Regions from separate parts of the Mucilaginibacter rubeus genome, predicted to be linked through region 1. Evidence: riboswitches for the same ligand, from Rfam matches in the RefSeq annotation. Region 1 holds a riboswitch; each other region holds the start of a gene.
What was found. Region 1 has a riboswitch for cobalamin ahead of DEO27_RS23505 (TonB-dependent receptor plug domain-containing protein). Riboswitches for the same ligand answer to the same signal wherever they lie in the genome.

Region 1 (4,901 bases):
GAACCTTGTTTTATGCTGATATATTTTGGCGAGATAGCCGACTGAAAGATCATGCGTATACCAGGGCGCTACAGTATTGTACCCATGATTAGTATCGTCACTCAACTCATTATACCTGAGCCCCGTGTAGATATAGCTGTAATTGAATTGAAACCTGCGGTAATCGGCCCCCAAAATAAAGGAACCGCTGTGCATAGGTACGTACGGAATATTATAGCGATAGGTGATGCCTCCATCTTTATAAAATGCCTGCTGATATGTATAATTAAGTCCGGCTGTGATAACCACTTCATCAGCCACATTCCAACCGGATTGTACATTAAGCTCCGCTCCTTTTATATGTACATCACCAACATTGTACATCACCCACCTGAATAAATTGAGCCCCGGAATAGCTACAATTTTATCGTTTACCTGGTTATAATAAACATCGGCCTGTACCGAAAACTGTTGAAGCAGCCGGTTTTTAAACTGACGATTATAAGTAAAACCAACATCGTATTGCTTAGCATATTCGGGCCTAAGCTGAGTGTTGCCAATCAGTGTATAATACAAGTCATTGAAGGTTGGCAGCCGAAAAATATTTTTATAAAAAGCGCGAAGCATCAGATCACCATTATTCAACACTTGCCATCCAGCTGTTACAGTTGGGGTATAAGCCGTTTTACGCCCGGCACCTGTGTATTCCTTCACCTTATCATTAACAAAAGTGCCCAGCAAAGACACCTGCAGGTTAAGTCGACCTAACTTGAGCCGGGAAGCCAATGAAATCAGCTCGGTATAGCGGGTTGGGTAAGGGAACCGGTATAAATTAGCGTCGAGGTTATTCAATTGAAAATCAGCAGAGAGCGCCACATCCAAAACCGGCAAAATACGGTATCGATTAGCTACGGAAGCATAAAGCTCATGTTGATAAAACCGATTATCCAGGAAGCCTGTGGTGGTTACAAACTCAGGATCAAGATAACGCTCGTAATTATCACTGTATTTAGCAATCGCTTTAAAGCTATAACGGCTACGTGTATTGCTTTCATAATTAGCCTGGATAAACTGATCACGATCCCATTGCCTTTGCGAATAGTTAAATTTATTGGCTACGATGGCTCCCGGCAAACCACGGTTTGAAATGTAACTATATCCCTTAACCGACCACGCGGCGCTGTCGGCCGTACTTCCCCTAAGCCCCGCCTCTATCCGGTAAGCTTCGATATCTCCATTGTTGCGTACCGCCGTTGTATCATAAACACCGTTGGTATACCTGAATTTATAGTGACCATTTGATTGGATATATTCGGCGCTAACGGTACTGTTTATTTTATCGCTTAACTTCTGCTGCCAGAGTATTGATGGGTTCACTAACCCCATCGAGCCGGTTTTATAATTAAGGCGGATGTGTGTATGTTCGCCCGGCTCAAATTTAGGTTTGGCTGATTGTAAGTATATAGTGCTTGCTGCCGAAAATGATTTGGCAGATTGAAAAATCTCGCTTCGCTGGCCATTATAAAGATCAACCTCTTCAATGTTATCTAACGAGAATCGGCCGAGATCAACCTGCCCGTTTTGCGCATTGCCCAATTGTATGCCATCATAAAATACAGCAACATGATTGGTACCCAAACTGCGTACATTAACCGTTTTTAAGCCGCCAACTCCTCCATAATCTTTAAGCTGTACGCCTGTAAAAAAGCGCAAGGCATCAGCCACCGAAAAACTGTTGAGGCGCTGCAATTGTTCGCCTTTTAATACTTGTACCGGCGTTGGCGAGGTATTGCGAAGATCCGTTTTGGCAGCGCGAATATCTACCTGATTAAGATGCCTGATCCTGGTAGAATCTGTTTGGGTAGTATCTTTCTTATGAACCGGGGATTGCGCTGAAACCTGTAAGCAACAGCAAGCAGTTGTTATCCCAAAGGAAACAAACCACAGAAAACCTTTAATACAGCCATTACGCGTTGCGAACGTATGGCGCACAGTTAATTTCATGAGTGTTGTGGGTTAAAAAAACCTCACAGCAAACAGAACGAATTACAAAAAATGAAATACACGAAAGGTATCCTCATTCCAGCTTCAATCCCCGAAAGCTATGAATTAATATGTGCTGGTGGCAGGTCTTCTGACTTACTCCCCCCGGCCCTGTCTTCCCGCCAGTCAAACGACTAACAGTGACAATAAGAATGGGCTTCGGCGTTATGGAGCTTACAGCTGCGGGACAGTCCCGGATTTACACCGGGTTCCCTTTTAATCACGGGCGTTAATTATCCGTGAACCAAAAGCGAGGCAAATTTATGTATTAAAAGTTTAATTAATCAAGTGATAGTTTGTAAAACAAATAATACACCGCTAATGAGATAAATAAAACCAAGAGGCAGTGTCATGCACTGGTGAGTATAATCATTAATTGGCCCGGCCATGTTTTTTTCGCCCCAATTTATCTGCTAAAAAAAGTTTAGATTTAAATTTTATGTTAATTACCTAAAATCATATATTTGCAGCCCACCACGGGGGATTAGCTCAGCTGGCTAGAGCGCTTGCATGGCATGCAAGAGGTCATCGGTTCGACTCCGATATTCTCCACACTGAAAAATCAAGGCTTTACGAAAACTCGTAGAGCCTTTTTTGTTACTCGGCAATCCAGTCATCCAGGTCTTTAAAACAAAAAAGGGAATGAGCAATAAACTCATCCCCTTTTATAATTAGAACAGATTATTTAATCTGCTCCTGAATTAGTGTTTAGCCCACCAAAGCGGTGTCAACACAACATCGGCGCCGCCAAGGGCGGATACTGCCTGGTTGTAACCAGTGATATTACTGTTGCTCAGGGTTGATGGATATTTCAAACGCTGAGGGAAGAACTTAACGCTGCTGGTCATATAATTTCCGCTGGTTAAAGCAGGAAGGTCTGGCATGATATCTTCAACGGCAGGATTTTCAAAGAATGGCAATCCAAGTCTTCTGTGATCGTTCCAGGTCTCCAATGGTAACCACGGCAACTGCGCCAGGTATTTCTGGGTGATGATTTTGGTCAGCTGATCGTTCCTTACGGTACCTGATTTATAAAGATCATTTTTAGGGTAGTTAATAGCTACAGTTCCTGCCGCACCGGTCAAACCATCTTCATAGTTCATAGTATGTGACGCAGCCGGCTCAGTGGTATGTCCCCAATTAACCGAGGTACCAACCCTGTTATAATCGGTTGAAGCAAGGTATGTGGCTAAATTTGCTGTAGTACCAAAGTATTCAAAGCTTTTTGCAATACCGGTTTCATAAGCCGTTTTGCCGTCAACAGGTACTGTCCAGCCACGTACTGCAGCTTCTGCTAAAAGGAAATAAGTTTCCCACGGACCAAAAAATACACGTTTGTTATCACCATTCCTGTATACCAGGTTTAACAGCGGCTTAAAGCCGTTGGTAGTTATCGCATCATTCATAGATGCTTTAGCTCCCCAGTTACCATCAGCCTTGGTATTCCAGGTATTGGTTGAAGTAAGCGTTTTAACTACTTTACCAGATGCATCCTTCAAATCCTCTTGTGTTGCAGTAAAGGCTCCGCCAATAGCCGGGTAATTAGGATCGGTAATGTTGCCCGGGATACTGAATATTTTGTAAGCACGAGGGTCGATGGTGTTTGGCAAACCGTTAAACCAATATCCGGCAGCCGGGTCATTGGTCTTGGTTGCAAACTGATCGAAGAAGCGCTGTCCCATCCAATCGGCAGGTTTAATAGCCGAAGCGAACGAAGCGTCCAGCTGATCGGCAGATTTAACACTACCTAAACCAAATACCAGGTTGTTATAGGTTGCGGACATAGGCAGGCCCATCCATGATGATTCTTTCCTGAACACACTGGCCAGCGGGTCCCATCCGTGCGATTCCTGCACACTGAAGGTCTGGGAAGCATCGGTAATGAAATCATTGGTAGCAGCGGCGGCTTCAAATTCTGCTTTAGCTTTAGCTGGATCAACTTCAGACAAACGCATAGCTAAACGCATACGCATAGCGTTGGCATATTTACGCCATTTAGCATAATCGTATTTATATGCAGGATCTTCGTTAGTTACATTTGCAGGGTTTACTATTGATAGATCAAGTTTAGCGCTTGCATCTTTTAACTCATCAAGTAAAAAATAATAAACTGTCTTAACATCCTTAAACTCCGGATTTACCCCCTGAAAACCATCAACCGGCATCGGGCCAAAGCTGTCAGAAAACTCGCTCATTAAATAAGCTCTCCAGATCCTTGCAACCTGGATCAGGTTTTTAGTGTAAGCCTTAGAGGTTCCTTTAGTTATCTGATCATTACCAATTTGGATTGCACTATTTGCGGCATTCATCCATTGTGATGATTGCCTGTAGTATTCAGATGTCCAATCGTCGCTGTATGAACCGCGCGAAAATGTTTCACCATCCTCATCCTGCAAACCGTGACCACCAACTATCCAGTATAAAATAAATACACGTTCGGATAATCCGGGATCCTGCTGCGCGCCTATGATCGAATTATTGATAAAATATTCGGTTTGTACCTGATCACCGCTTGCTTTGAGCGGATCGGTGTTAAGATCATCAAATTTTTTGCACGATGACGCGGCAAGCACAGCAGCTGCAATCATCAGGCTTGATTTTTTTAATATCGTTTTCATATTTTGTTATGAATTATTCTTACCTGTTAAATTAAAAACCTACCGTTAAATTGAATAGAATGGTACGGGTTGTAGGGAAACTGCCGTTTTCGAAACCGGTTGCATTAGTACCTGTTGCGTATGACGACTCAGGGTCCATGCCGTTCATATGACTTGAAATAAGCCATACGTTGTTGGCAGATACACCTACTCTTGCCCTTTGCATACCGATGCTATGTGCAAATTTTTGCGGCAGGTTATAGTTTAATTGCACGTTTCTGA
Region 2 (4,901 bases), 1.8 Mb from region 1:
GGTCACAAACATTGGTGATCCTTTGAATGTCGATAAGCACATCTTCCAGAGTTGTGATTCCCAAGTCAGGGATGCCTAAGGATCCGGCGGCTACGCCGCCGCCTGATAAATAAATAGCGTTAAAGCCGGCCTGTTGTGCCAGCAACGCGTGGTTGGCATTTATAGCGCCAACTATTTGTAGTGGTTTTTCATTTCGCAAGGCCTCACGGAATTTCTGGCCCGGCGATTTAGGGTTATTTGGTTGCATCGTAAACTTTTTAGAAAAGTACGTTTGTTAAAGTCCCTTTAATTGGAAAAGGAACTATTGCCAAGTTAGAAAATAAATCCAAACAAACATCCTCCCTCAACCGGCTTTTAAAAACATCAGCCTTATAAAAACGAGTCCATCAAGCAACCCGGCGCAAAATTCTCCCGTAACTAATAGTAATTACAATAATTTAGAAAGGCTTATCCCTATCCCCAAAGCATTAAATATTATTTTTAATGAAGCACAAAACACTGGTCATTTTAACTCCCGGTTTTCCCGAACATGAAGGCGATAGTACCTGCATCCCTCCACAGCAGGTTTTTGTAAAGGCCTTACAGGAAGAACATCCGGAATTAAATATAGTAGTGCTTACTTTTCAATATCCCTTTTTTAGCGGCGAATATCTGTGGCATGGTATAAAGGTTATCGCGTTCGGCAATCCCCGCAATAGCAGGGTTATCCGCCGTTTTACCGGGCTCAAAGTGCTCAGGGTTTTACACAAGTTTCATAAGGAAACCCAGATTATCGGCATGTTAAGTTTCTGGCTTGGCAAATGTGCTTATATCGGTAATATGTTTGCCCGCAGATATGGGCTGAAGCATTACATCTGGCTGTTGGGACAGGATGCAAAAGCTGGTAACAAATATTTCGCGAAAACAAAACCAACTGCAGATAGATTGATTGCTTTATCCGATTTCCTGGTACGTGAGTTCAGCAAAAACTATGGCATGACACCGGCACATGTAATACCGGTTGGTATTGATGTAACCCGCTTTAAAGAATCCTATACCGAACGGAATATTGATATTATTGGAGCAGGCTCATTGATCCCATTAAAACAATACGATGTGTTTTTAGAAGTAATTGCTTCGCTGAAAACAACTATACCCGATGTAAAAGCTGTAATTATTGGCGAGGGTACTGAAATGAAGCGTCTAAAGGAAATGGCTGCAGCACTTGGCCTGACAAATAATGTTTCCTTTGCAGGCAGGTTGCCTCATGAAGAGGTATTACAAATGATGCAGCGTGCCAAGGTATTTTTACACACCTCAAATTATGAAGGTTTCGGTGCGGTTTGCCTGGAGGCATTGTACGCCGGGGCGCAGGTTTTGAGTTTTGTAAAACCAATGGACGCTGCAATTGAAAACTGGCATATTGCTGTTGATAAAACGGAGATGGTTAATAAGCTTGAAAGTTTACTAACCAACCCGGATGCCAGCTATCAAAGCGTTTTACCGTTCAATATACAGCGAAATGCAAGAGCGATGATGCAGCTATTTGAATCGGGCGAGGCAATTGATATAAGGGTTCAACCTGCACCCGCTTCAATCCCGAGTCAGCAATTAATGCAACAGGATTAATCTTACAAATTGATATTATAAGAGTTCTTATTCTCGCACATCACAAAAGTACTATGCGTACTCCCGATGCTGGTAACAGAGCCCAGTTTATTAAATACAAAATCCTGGTAATGTTTCATATCCCTCGCATAAACTTTAAGCAGAAAGTCGAAATCCCCGGAAATATTATAGCATTCCACTACCTCTTTAAGCCTTAGGATATCGGTCACAAAGCTATGGCCTATACTTTTATCGTGCTGTTTAAGTTTGATATTGCAAAAAACAATTAAACCATAATTAAGCTTTTCGGCATCAATCAACGCTATGTATTTTTTGATGTAACCGTTTGCCTTTAGGCGTTTTACCCTTTCAAAAACCGGCGTTGGCGAAAGGTTTACTTTGGCCGCCAGTTCTTTTATAGTTAGTTCCGAATCGTCGCCCAGCAGCTTGAGCAATTGTATATCTGTATCGTCCAGTTCTTCCATAGAATATTTTTCTTTTATCGCGAAGATTACAACCTTCAAATAGTTCAATAATCTTAAATAAAAACCAAATGTAGATTTTTAAACCTATTTAAGTACGATTAATTAGTTATTAAATCTCAACTATTAGCTTTGTTCAGAATTTAATCCTAAAACAAGGATCAAATCACAACAAAAGTTCTTTACTTTCTCTACCGGAAAAGGTTGTCCCATAAGCTATGGGAAATTAAAAGGGAACCGTGTGCAAATCACGGGCTGTCGCGCAACTGTAAATAACAAGAAAGTTTCGGCCTGCAATGTCCACTGACCACCAAACAGCGGTTGGGAAGGACGGCGGAAATGTTATAAGCCAGGATACCTGCCCTTTTCGGAAAGACGATGCTTTCGCGAAATAAAGCAAATGGTCTGACCTGATGGTTTTCAATAGCCGGCAATAGCCTGCTCGAACGCCTTAGTATGCCCTGTTTTTTCGTGAAGCGCTGTAAAGTTTGTAAAAACACTTTCAACTGTTTTCTAACTAAAATCTTTAAAGAAATGCTAACGCAAAACCTCGGTTATCCGCGAATAGGTAGCCAAAGACAACTCAAAAAAGCCTGCGAACAATTCTGGGCAGGTAAAATCGACCTGAAAGAATTAAAGGAAGTTGCCCGTAAAATCAAAGAAGAGAACTGGCAAACCCAGTTGGATGCAGGTATCGACCTGATCCCCTGCAACGATTTTAGCTTTTACGACCAGGTATTAGACACCAGCCTGATGCTGGGCGTTATTCCTCAGCGTTATTCGCCTGTACTATCCCAGGTAAAAGCCAACAGCGAAATTGACCTTTATTTTGCCATGGCCCGTGGTTATCAGAAAGATGGCCTTGATATTACCGCCATGGAAATGACCAAATGGCTGGATACCAATTATCATTACATTGTTCCTGAATTTACCGCTAACCAGGAGTTCAGCATTTTTCACGAAAACATTTTTGGCGAATACAACAGCGCTAAACAGCAATTGGGACAAAAAGCTAAGCCGGTATTGGTTGGCCCCGTAAGCTACCTGCTGCTGGGCAAAGAGAAAGAAGCAGGCTTTGAGCGTGTTGACCTGATCAAAAAGTTAGTCCCTGTTTATATCGAGATCATTAACCGCCTGAAACAACAGGGCGCGGAATGGATCCAGCTTGATGAGCCATGCCTGGCGCTTGATCTGTCGAAGAAAGAAAAAGAAGCGTTTGAATTTGCCTACCGCTCAATTGCCAACAGGGTAAGCGGCGTTAAGTTATTGGTAGCAACCTATTTTGAAGCTTTACTGGATAATACCCAACTGGCTGTTAATCTTCCTGTAGCTGCGCTGCATTTAGATCTTGTACGCGCTCCCGAACAACTGGACGAAGTTCTCGCACTGATCCCGGCTCACCTTAAACTCTCTCTCGGCCTGGTTGACGGGCGTAACGTATGGAAAAACGACTACGAAAAATCGCTAAGCCTGATCAATAAAGCTGTTGAGAAATTGGGTACCGAAAGGGTGATTATCGCTCCTTCGTGCTCGTTGCTGCATAGCCCGATAGATCTTGACCTTGAAACGGCCATCGATCCTGAAATTAAACACTGGATGGCATTTGCCAAACAAAAGCTAAATGAGATAAGTGAACTGAAGCAGATAACCGAAGGAAATAACGATTTGCTTGAAACGAATATAAAAGCGATCGCCAGTAGAAGATCGTCACAAAAAGTGCATAAGCAAGCAGTGAAAGACCGTGTGGCGGCTATTACCGCAGCTGATGCTACCCGCCAAAGCGCTTTCCCGGTACGTCAGCAACTGCAGCGTGAGCGTTTTAACTTACCATCATTCCCTACTACTACCATTGGTTCCTTCCCGCAAACAGATGATATCCGCCAGCTACGAGCTAAATTAAAAAAGGGCGACTTAACCCTCGAACAATATGAAAAGGAAATAGAGCAGGCAACTATCGAAGCTATTCGCTGGCAGGAAGAAATTGGCTTGGATGTACTGGTACACGGCGAATTTGAGCGCAACGATATGGTTGAATATTTTGGCGAACAGCTTGATGGCTTCCTGTTCAGTAAAAATGGCTGGGTACAAAGCTATGGCAGCCGCTGCGTAAAACCGCCGGTAATTTATGGCGATGTAAGTCGCCCGAAAGATATGACCGTACGCTGGAGCGCGTTTGCTGCTGCACAAACAGACAAACCGATGAAGGGTATGCTAACTGGTCCGGTAACTATTTTACAATGGTCGTTTGTGCGTGATGATCAGCCGAGGGATGTTACTACCAACCAGATCGCTTTGGCTATTCATGATGAAGTTTTGGCGTTGGAAGCCGCTGGTATTGGCATTGTACAAATTGATGAGGCAGCCATTCGTGAGGGTTTGCCGTTGCGGAAAGCTAAGCGCCCGCATTACCTGGATTGGGCAGTTAACGCGTTCCGGATCACCGCCAGTGGCGTTCAGGACCAAACACAGATCCACACGCATATGTGTTACAGCGAGTTTAACGATATCATTGAACATATAGCGGCGATGGATGCCGATGTAATCACGATTGAAACATCGAGGTCGCAAATGGAACTATTACAGGCATTTGCCCATTTTGAATATCCAAACGAGATAGGCCCGGGTGTGTATGACATCCATTCGCCACGAGTACCCACAACCCAGGAAATGGCTTCCCTTCTGGCCAAAGCAGCCGATCTGCTCCCGGCGCAACATCTATGGGTAAATCCCGATTGCGGCTTAAAAACCCGCAAATGGCCCGAAACCAAAGCCGCTTTAGAAAACATGGTGGCCGCAGCCAGACAGGCAAGGGAACAAATTAGCGTAGAAGCG
Region 3 (4,901 bases), 3.5 Mb from region 1:
AGGAACAATGATAATGATAAAAATGATACAATCAACCGTTGTTATAGCGATAGCATGCCACCGACTTTTATAAGTAGGTTAACAATTAACCGGTGCTTTATAAAATGATTTTCGTAAATGTTAAATGTCGCAGGGATTGTCAAGGAAAGATGATTGCTTTAATTACAGGTTATAAAATAAAAAAGCCTGATAATTAAAAAATTATCGGGCTTTTCTGAAAATTAGCTGCAATAAACGCGCTATTCAACAATAATAACATTTACAAATTCTTCGGGATCATTGTTGATATCCATATACTGCTTAAAATTCTGAATATCCTTATCAACCATATTTTTGAATACAGGGTTTAGTATTTTAGCTATGCCCGCGCCTACACCACCAGCAGGCGGCTGATAGCTGATGACAACATCGACAATGGTTCCCTGACCATCTATAGTATCCTGAAAGCGAACCTTACCTGCGTTATTGATCGTGGAATCGGAAAGTGAGCTCCATCCAATCATTTCGTTAGGCTCATCATGCACAATTTCGGCATGCCAGCTAACTGTAGCCACATTTTTTGGTAATTTGAGTGTCCAATGTGAATATTTTGAATCAATTACTTCCACGCTTTCCAGGTGTTTCATGAAAAGCGGTAAATTATCCAGTTTGCGCCAAAATTGATAAACCTTTTCCCTCGGTTTATTGACTGTAAATGACGACCGGATATTAACGTTTATTGGATTGGTTGATAGTTTGCCAATACGTTTATAAAGTTCGCAATGACCGGTAATGCCACGGTTTAAAAGGTATCCACCCGCTCCAATCTTTACGATGCTTGCAAGCGGATTTTTAAAGATGTTTTTAAAGCCCGAAAAACCAAGCTTCATTCCACCGGCTATGGAGGTAAAACGCTCCGGCCAGTTCAGGTTTATGCGGTCATCGCCGTAGAGTACGGGATAATTGTCGGTATATTTTACTATCGTAGTTGCCATAGGTTTTAAATAATTGTCGTTTTTAAAACACCTTTGGCGCTACTAAGTTTTCCTGAAGTGAATTTTATTGCTTATTGCTATAGCTGAATTTAAGTTTAGTTAAATCGGGTAAATGCTTTTTGGGGCGCTTTAATTCATATTGATATATGACTTGTCCAAGGTTTTTCAGGAAAGGCAGGCAAACCGTTGCATACTCATATTTATTATCATTCAATATACCATCTTCGTTTGACTGCACAACCGCGCTGAGCAGAAACTCCACCTTGTTTTTAAAGTCGACTATATAGGCGTTGTCAATATCATAACCATAGCTGTCGCCAACTTTATTAAAGATCCTGATATCCGGATTTATTACAGCCGTACTATCGCCTCCATAAAATAGAAACTTACAAAATGCCGGAAAGTATTCGGGCCGATGATAGGTAGGTTTTAAATTTTCGGTGGGGAGGGTGCTCATATAGCGATAGAGGAAGTGATAATCATCTGCGGTTAAATTAAATTGTTGTGCTTTTGGAAAAGTTTCCGGAAACAGCAGCCGTTTAAGAACCATCTGTTGATCGGCAAGGGAATAAACGTTCTTTTCGGAAAAGTCAAGTGGTTTATTAACCAGCCGGTCACTGCTATCTAAATAAGCTTTGCCCTGCAGCATATTTTCCAATTGCATGGGATAGTTTAAAGCATCATAAAGCCCGGGCTTGTGATAAACCAGTTTATCGTGATGAAAAAAATCTATGGGATTGGTGTGCCTTGTACTTTCACCCGCGTCGCCAATGGCGAGGCGGCCCACAATGCGGGTATTGTTCAGCCTGTATTTCTTGAGCTTTTGGTTGATCTCTGCCCGGCCAACAAATTCATAAAGCCGGTTATAAGCGTCATTATCGCTTACCAGCAAGATCTTTTTGATATAATTTTCGATACTGGGTAAACCGGTTGAAGACGACGTATCCACCTTAACTTTAGTTTGACCAGCAAATGAACTATCGGTGATCATGACCGATTTGCGGTTTAAACCTTTTGCTTTTAACTCATTTAACTTTTCAAGGGCAAATATGGCTGTAGGCAGTTTTACGGTGCTGGCGGGGTAAAAATAGTGATGAGGATTAAGGCGATAGCTATACGTTGTAAAGTGTGGGATATTGTTTTTGTCCCTGTCTATCCGGGTATATATAATTTGTACTTCGTTTTGCGTACCATGATTTAATATACCAGAAAATAACTCGGGATGATTGTTTAGCAAGCTTTTTAGAAAAACGGTATCGGGCTGTTGGGCAAAGCTGCAAAAAGCCTGCATCAGCAGTAGTAAAAAGAAGAAACGTTTCATTCTGCTAAATATAACTATGTAGTTTGAGGTTAACAGATACTTATTGTACTTTTACGGCGCTTTAGGTTTCATTAAACTATTTTTTAATGAATTAAAAGGGAATACGGTGTGAGTCCGTAACTGTCCCGCAGCTGTAAGCTCCATAACCGTTGCCAATCTATAAAGTCACTTTCTGTAAACAGGAGGGAAGACCAGGCAAAATGGGGAGTAAGTCAGAAGACCTGCCAAGGCGTTATATTTATTCATAGCTTTCGGGGATTGAAGCTTGAATGTGAATGCTCTTCATTTGGTGTGTTTTCATTTCAAAATCTTCCAACAATTGAGTTTTGTCGCGGATATGAAAAAACGCTTACCTGTATTTTTTTACAAACAACGCTTACCTATAAAAGGGGGTTGTTTGTTATTGGTAGTTACCCAGGTAGCGTTAGGCAGCAAGGCTTTGGCCCAATCAGATACCACAAAGAAACTTAATGAGGTTAAAGTGTCATCGTCGGCTATTCCTCAAATTCAGAGCTCGGCCCCTGCGCAATCCATATCCACAAACGATTTTAAACGAACCGCATCATTTAATGTGGCTGATGCCATCCGGAATTTCGCCGGTGTTAATATTTCGGATTACGGTGGCATCGGTGGCTTGAAGACTGTTTCGGTACGTAGTCTTGGTGCCGATAATACGGCAGTTTTGTACAACGGGGTGCAGCTTAATGATGCGCAGAATGGTCAAATCGATCTGAGTAAGTTCAACCTGAACAATGTTGAAGAAATTGTTTTATACAACGCCCAGCCAACTGATATTTTGCAAACGGCCCGTGCTTATGCTTCGGCCAATGTACTTGCTATTAGGACTATCCATCCGGTATTAGATGCACGGAAGCCTTATAATATTATAGCCGGAATTAAAGGCGGTTCATTCGGATTGGTGAACCCTTATTTGCAGTGGCAGCAGAGGCTCAGCAAATATTGGTCATTCGTTATAAACAGTTCCGTTCAGGAAGCTAACGGGAGATATAAATATCGAGAGGCCGGCGATGGCTCTGATACCCTGGCAACCCGCAAGAACGGCGATGTGCACGTTCAGCAGGCAGACGGGGGCTTATACTGGGCAAAATCGGATAGCGATAAATTTAATCTTCAATTTAATTTTTATAATTCAAAGCGGGGATTACCCGGGCCGGTTGTTTATTACGCGGCTCCTACCAACCAAAGGCTGCAAAACCGCGACTTTTTTATCCAGTCGGGTTATTTGCATAAGGCGGTTAGTGGTTTGCAGTTATTGATTAATGCAAAATACGCGCATAGCTATGTACGGTATCTTGATACAGGTGTCTACAATAACAGTGGCTTAATTGACGAGCATTATCGCCAAAACGATTTTTATTTGTCGGGAGCATTAGCATACAATCTAACGTCTGATTGGAAAATCTCTTATTCTTCAGATGCTGATATCAGCAACCTGCAATCTGATGTTTATAAATATGCTTTCCCAACCCGTACAAGTTTATTCAATGTTATAGCCACAGATTTGAATATAGGGAAATGGCGTTTGCAAGCTAATTTGCTGAATACGTATATACATGACGAGGTTAAAAGCGGACCAGCGGCGGCGTCACGGTCGGCATTTACTCCCGCGGTTATCGCTACATATAAACCATTTACAAGTCAAAACCTGCTTTTAAGGGCTTATTACAAGAGTACCTTCCGCAATACCACTTTTGCTGAGCAATATTATTATGCCATTGTACCACGATCTCTAAAGCCGGAATACACAGATCAGTATAATATTGGTGCAGCTTATACCAAAAGCCTAACAGGTATTTTTGATTATATCAACATTAGCGCCGATGCTTATTATAATCATGTAAAAGACAAGATCTCCTACATCCCGACAAGATCGCCGGAAACACCTTCGGTTGTTAACTTAGGTAGAGTAGATATTAAAGGACTTGACGTTATCTTAAAAAGTGGATTTAAGCCTTTTTACAATTGGAAAGGTTTGTTAAGTGTTGCTTATACCTATCAACAGGCGCTTGATGTAACCAATCCAACAGATTTATACTATCTGGAACAGATTCCATATACCCCAAAACATACCCTGGCGTTAAATGCCGGACTCACGCATAAGCAGTTTGGGATATATTATAATGAGATTTTTTCGTCATCAAGATACCAGAACAGCAATAACGTCCCCGAATACTATCTGCCCAGGTATTCGGTAAGCGATGCCTCATTTGTGTATAATTTCCTGGCGGGATTAAAGCCGGTTGCAGCATCTTTTGAAGTAAACAACCTATTTAATAAAAGCTATGCTGTGATAAGCAGCTACCCAATGCCCGGCAGATCATACCGATTAACATTTCAAATTACTATTTAATACATAACACATGAAATCACTTAAACTCCAACATTTATTTATAGCCTGTGCTGTTGCTACTACCCTGGCATCATGCCATAAGGATAAAAAGGTTGTACCCGATGATAAACCAACCGCAGAAAGAGCCGGCTTGTACGTTTTAGACCAGGGTAACCTTGGTTCGCCAAATAGTGCTTTAACTTATTATGATTACACCTCTAAAAGTTTAACCGCCGATATTTTCCAGTCGGCTAAT

Region 2: it holds a riboswitch for cobalamin, as region 1 does, so the genes downstream of both, metE (5-methyltetrahydropteroyltriglutamate--homocysteine S-methyltransferase) here and DEO27_RS23505 (TonB-dependent receptor plug domain-containing protein) in region 1, are expected to answer to the same signal.
Region 3: it holds a riboswitch for cobalamin, as region 1 does, so the genes downstream of both, DEO27_RS09860 (TonB-dependent receptor plug domain-containing protein) here and DEO27_RS23505 (TonB-dependent receptor plug domain-containing protein) in region 1, are expected to answer to the same signal.

Annotation. Positions count from the first base shown of each region.
Region 1 covers NZ_CP043450.1:5,880,230-5,885,130, forward strand. The annotation lists gene DEO27_RS23505 (TonB-dependent receptor plug domain-containing protein) at 1-1,983, opposite strand, end outside; cobalamin riboswitch at 2,086-2,286, opposite strand; tRNA gene DEO27_RS23510 (tRNA-Ala) at 2,501-2,574, shown strand; gene DEO27_RS23515 (SusD/RagB family nutrient-binding outer membrane lipoprotein) at 2,724-4,640, opposite strand; gene DEO27_RS23520 (SusC/RagA family TonB-linked outer membrane protein) at 4,672-4,901, opposite strand, start outside.
Region 2 covers NZ_CP043450.1:4,061,904-4,066,804, forward strand. The annotation lists gene prpB (methylisocitrate lyase) at 1-247, opposite strand, end outside; gene DEO27_RS15915 (glycosyltransferase family 4 protein) at 484-1,608, shown strand; gene DEO27_RS15920 (Lrp/AsnC family transcriptional regulator) at 1,611-2,120, opposite strand; cobalamin riboswitch at 2,254-2,450, shown strand; gene metE (5-methyltetrahydropteroyltriglutamate--homocysteine S-methyltransferase) at 2,604-4,901, shown strand, end outside.
Region 3 covers NZ_CP043450.1:2,411,840-2,416,740, forward strand. The annotation lists gene DEO27_RS09850 (SRPBCC family protein) at 240-974, opposite strand; gene DEO27_RS09855 (serine hydrolase) at 1,039-2,295, opposite strand; cobalamin riboswitch at 2,342-2,539, shown strand; gene DEO27_RS09860 (TonB-dependent receptor plug domain-containing protein) at 2,633-4,666, shown strand; gene DEO27_RS09865 (YncE family protein) at 4,677-4,901, shown strand, end outside.